Regions from separate parts of the Arthrobacter sp. P4_F11 genome, predicted to be linked through region 2. Evidence: predicted binding sites of a transcription regulator. Region 2 holds the regulator's gene; the other holds the start of a gene.
The links. Region 2 encodes LexA, which represses DNA repair genes until DNA is damaged. Its sites were predicted from a motif close to TCGAACANNTGTTCGA; they were not measured.
Positions count from the first base shown of each region.

Region 1: ruvA (Holliday junction branch migration protein RuvA) is a predicted target of LexA. The motif match lies at 1,354-1,369, and genes of this name have one in related genera.

Region 1 is NZ_JBFUJK010000001.1:97,005-99,179, reverse strand. Features, by position in the region: gene ruvB (Holliday junction branch migration DNA helicase RuvB) at 1-644, opposite strand, end outside; gene ruvA (Holliday junction branch migration protein RuvA) at 637-1,281, opposite strand; gene ruvC (crossover junction endodeoxyribonuclease RuvC) at 1,407-1,994, opposite strand; gene AC1DRO_RS00465 (YebC/PmpR family DNA-binding transcriptional regulator) at 2,043-2,175, opposite strand, start outside.
Region 2 is NZ_JBFUJK010000006.1:53,428-55,602, forward strand. Features, by position in the region: gene AC1DRO_RS08440 (LysM peptidoglycan-binding domain-containing protein) at 1-369, opposite strand, end outside; gene lexA (transcriptional repressor LexA) at 887-1,636, shown strand; gene AC1DRO_RS08450 (ATP-dependent DNA helicase) at 1,734-2,175, opposite strand, start outside.

The sequences.
Region 1 (2,175 bases), on a different contig from region 2:
GACCGGCCGGCAATCTCGCTGAATCCGGCGGAGTTGACCTTGAGGTCAAGCAGACCGGCGGAGCGGCGCAGGACCAGTTCCAGCTCCTCGACGGAGTAAAACTCGAGGTGGCCGGTGAAACCGAACCGGTCCCGCAGCGGGCCGGGAAGAAGGCCGGCCCGCGTGGTGGCGCCGACCAGGGTGAAGGGCGGCAGCTCCAGCGGAATGGCCGTGGCACCGGCGCCCTTGCCGACGACGATATCGACGCGGAAATCCTCCATCGCCATGTACAGCATTTCCTCGGCCGGCCGGGACATACGGTGGATTTCATCCAGGAACAGGACCTCGCCCTCAGAGAGCGAGGACAGGATGGCCGCAAGGTCGCCCGCGTGCTGGATGGCCGGGCCGCTGCTGATCCGCAGCGGGACGTTCATTTCGGCGGCGATGATCATGGACAGCGTGGTCTTGCCCAGGCCGGGAGGGCCCGAGAGCAGCACGTGGTCCGCGCTGCGCCCACGCATACGCGAGGCCTCCAACACGAGGGAGAGCTGCTTGCGGACCCGGTGCTGGCCCACGAAGTCGTGCAGGTTCTTGGGCCGCAGGGCGGCTTCGATGACCCGCTCCTCCGGTTCCTCTCCCCCGGCGACGATCGACGGCTCAGCCACGCGCGCCTACCCGGTTCCCGGCGCGGGCGCCGTCCTGGCCCAGCCAGCGCAGCGTCGCGCGGAGAATCTCCGCCACATTGCCGTTCGCGGCCAGGTCCGGGGAATCGGCCAGGGACTTGTCGATGCTGGCCGTGGCATCCTTTTCGGACCAGCCCAGGCTGGTCATCGCGGCCACCACCTGCGGCTTCCAGACGGATTCCGCGGAAACGGCCGCGACAGGCGCGCCGGCGGTGCCGTGCGGCACAAGCTTGCCGGCGAGTTCGAGCACGATCCGGCCGGCCACCTTCGGTCCGATGCCCGGGACCTTCGTGAAGGCCTTGCCGTCGCCGGAGTGGGCGGCCACCCGGATGGCTTCCGGCTCGTGGACGGCCAGCACGGCCAGGGCGAGGCGGGGACCGACGCCGCTGACGCTGAGGAGCACATCAAACACCTCGCGTTCGTCATCGCTGGCGAAGCCGAACAGGGTCAGCGAGTCTTCCCGCACGATCAGGGACGTGAACAGCTTCCCCTCCTCACCCACCCGGAGGCCGCTGAGGGTCTGCGGTGTGGCATTGACGCTCATGCCGGCCCCGTTGAGGTCGATCACGGCGGAGGACAGGCCAACATGCGCAACGGTTCCGCGAAGAAAACTGATCAAGGCCGGGCTCCTGGTCTAACTGACGTCTACAACTGGGTGATGAAAGAACGTACAGCCGGGCACGCCGGCTATCCGAACATATCTACGAATACCCTACCAAGCCCCGCGGCTTCACAGCCGGACATTCAGCGCGCACGGCGCGCTTTTGCCTCCGCGTCCGCCCACGCCCGCTGCGCCGGAGTGAGGGACTGGCTGCCCGGCCCCGTCGTCACTGCATCCTTGGTGGAAGTGCCGCCGCCGGACCGCCAGGCGTGGGTGATGGCCAACGCGAGGGCGTCGGCGGCGTCGGCCGGGCGCGGAGGCGCATCCAGCCGAAGGATCTTGGTCACCAGCTTGGTGACCGCGTCCTTGTTCGAGGTCCCGCTTCCCGTCACGGCGGCCTTGACCTCGGACGGGGTGTGCAGCGCCACCGGGATGCCACGGCGCGCGGCGGCCGCAATAACCACACCGGAGGCCTGCGCCACCCCCATGACCGTGCTGACGTTGAGCTGGGAAAAGACCCTCTCCACGGCGAGGACCTGGGGTTCGTAGCGGTCCAGCCACTCGTCGATGGACGTGGCGATGACCAGCAGCCGCTGGTCCAGGCTCTCCTCGGGAGACGTGCCCACAACACCGAAGGCCACCAAAGTGGCCCGCCGGTTCCGCTCGACGTCGACAACGCCGATCCCGCACCGGGTGAGGCCCGGGTCGACCCCCAACACGCGCAGCGTCACGGTTGGGCCGTCAAGACCGGGCCCCAAAGTCACGTTTGGGTGAGTGCGTCACTCGGCTTCCAGTGCGGCCTGCACTTCGTCGCTGAGGTCGGCGTTGCTGTACACGTTCTGGACGTCGTCGAGCTCTTCCAGGGCATCCACCAGCTTCATGAACTTCTTGGCGGCATCGAGGTCCAGCGGC
Region 2 (2,175 bases):
CTCCACGATGTCGGCCACGACGTCGCGGGGATCGCGCTCCGGAGCCACCGACCCGGCAATGGCCCAGAGGGACTCCCCCGGTTGGACTGTGACGGATACGGTCGGCGTCACCGAGAGCTGGTCTGCGGAATCTGCCGCTTTCGCGGGAGCGTTGAGGAATCCGCTGAACGACAGGATGAACGCCGCCAGCAGGATCAGCGGGACACCGAAGAAGACGAAGCGTCCGCGCCGGGTGAGCCGCAGCGGCGGCTGCTTGGTCCGGCCGCCGGAAACCGCGGCGGCTCCTTGCGGCGCCTGCGACGTCGCGGCGCCGCGGCGCCTGGCGTTGAGCGGGTACACGTTGCCGTGAAGGGAACCACCCTGGCCCATGCCGCCTTGGTCGCGACTGCCGTGTCCGAGGCTGCCGTGTCCGATGTTGCGGCGAGCCGCTGCGCCACCTGGACCAACACCGCGGTGGCGGGTCGTGACGTCCTGAATGTTAGTGCCGTCAAACGCGCTTGAAACTGACATGAACTGAGCCCTCCTGGACCATAAGTTGCCGCCCGGCGTACTCACGTACTCGCCGCCAACCGGCCGAACCTTCGAACATAGAACCGAACATCGCTTGCGAACCCAGATCGTCGGAATCGAACACATATTCGAATCTTGCTAGTTCTGTTTTAGCACTTACTAACGAACGATGTCGAGACTCGCTAGAACAAATGTTTGAAAAAGGTCTGCGGCTGGCCTATTTTTGAGGGACAGGACAACCACTTTCGAACTCCCACTTTCGAACTACCCGTGGGAATTCATTCGTAGTTGATCAGCAGGGTCTGACATTTCAGGCCGGAAGTTCCCGGTGACAGCAGCCACGGCAGCCGGGCGGAACGGAAAGGCGTTGGCGAACATGGCAGCACAAGCCACCGGCGGCAGGGCCACCCCACGGAGCCCGCAGCCCGCCCGGGCCCCCAAGAGCCTCACCGTCCGGCAAAAGAAAATCCTGGAGACCATCCAGCGGTCCGTCACGGACAAGGGCTATCCGCCGTCCATGCGCGAAATCGGCGACACCGTCGGTCTCGCCAGCCTCTCGAGCGTGACCCACCAGCTCTCCCAGCTCGAAAAGCTCGGCTACCTGCGGCGTGATCCGAAGCGCCCGCGGGCCATGGAAGTGCTCATGCCGCTGACCCTGGACGAGGGGACCACACCGATTTCCGGTGTCGAGAAGTCAAGCGGCCTGCGGGCCGTCGGCGGCCTGTCAGTGACTGAGCTGGCCAGCGCCACCGACACGGCAATGGTGCCGTTCGTCGGACGCATCGCCGCCGGCGGGCCGATCCTCGCGGACCAGGTGGTGGAGGACGTCATGCCGCTGCCCCGCCAGCTCGTGGGCCATGGCGAACTCTTCATGCTCAAAGTGGCCGGCGACTCGATGATCGACGCCGCCATCTGCGACGGCGATTGGGTGGTTGTCCGCCGCCAGGGCGATGCCGTGAACGGCGACATCGTTGCCGCCCTGCTGGACGACGAAGCCACGGTCAAGACCTTCCGCCAGCGGGACGGCCACACGTGGCTGTTGCCGCAAAACACCCAGTACGAGCCCATCCTGGGCGACCACGCCGTCATCATGGGCAAGGTCGTCTCGGTACTGCGCTCACTCTAAACTGCGCTCCCCTTAGCCGTCCCGGGCCATGCCGCCAGTTCGGAGCGGCCACCCCGCGGCGGATTTCCGGCGCAGGGTGGCGGCCCCGGTTTGGGACTTAGGCTTTTGCGGAGTCTTTCGCCAGGCGCTTCAGGGCTGCCATGGCTATCGATGAATCGGTGGTGGGCCAGAACGGCGGCAGCGCGGCGCGCAGGAAGCCGCCGTAACGCTCCGTAGAGAGCCGCGAATCCAGCACTGCCACCACGCCCTTATCCGAGGTCGAGCGGATCAGCCGTCCGGCGCCCTGCGCGAGGCGGATGGCGGCGTGCGTGGCCGAGACGGCCATGAAGCCATTGCCGCCGGCCTGGGCCACGGCCCGCGAACGTGCCGTCATCAGCGGGTCGTCCGGCCGCGGGAAGGGAATCCGGTCGATGACCACCAGCCGGCAGGACACGCCAGGGACGTCGACGCCCTGCCAGAGGGACATGGTGCCGAACAAACACGTGTCAGGTTCGTCGGCAAACTGCCGCACGAGCGCCGTCATGGTCGACTCCCCCTGG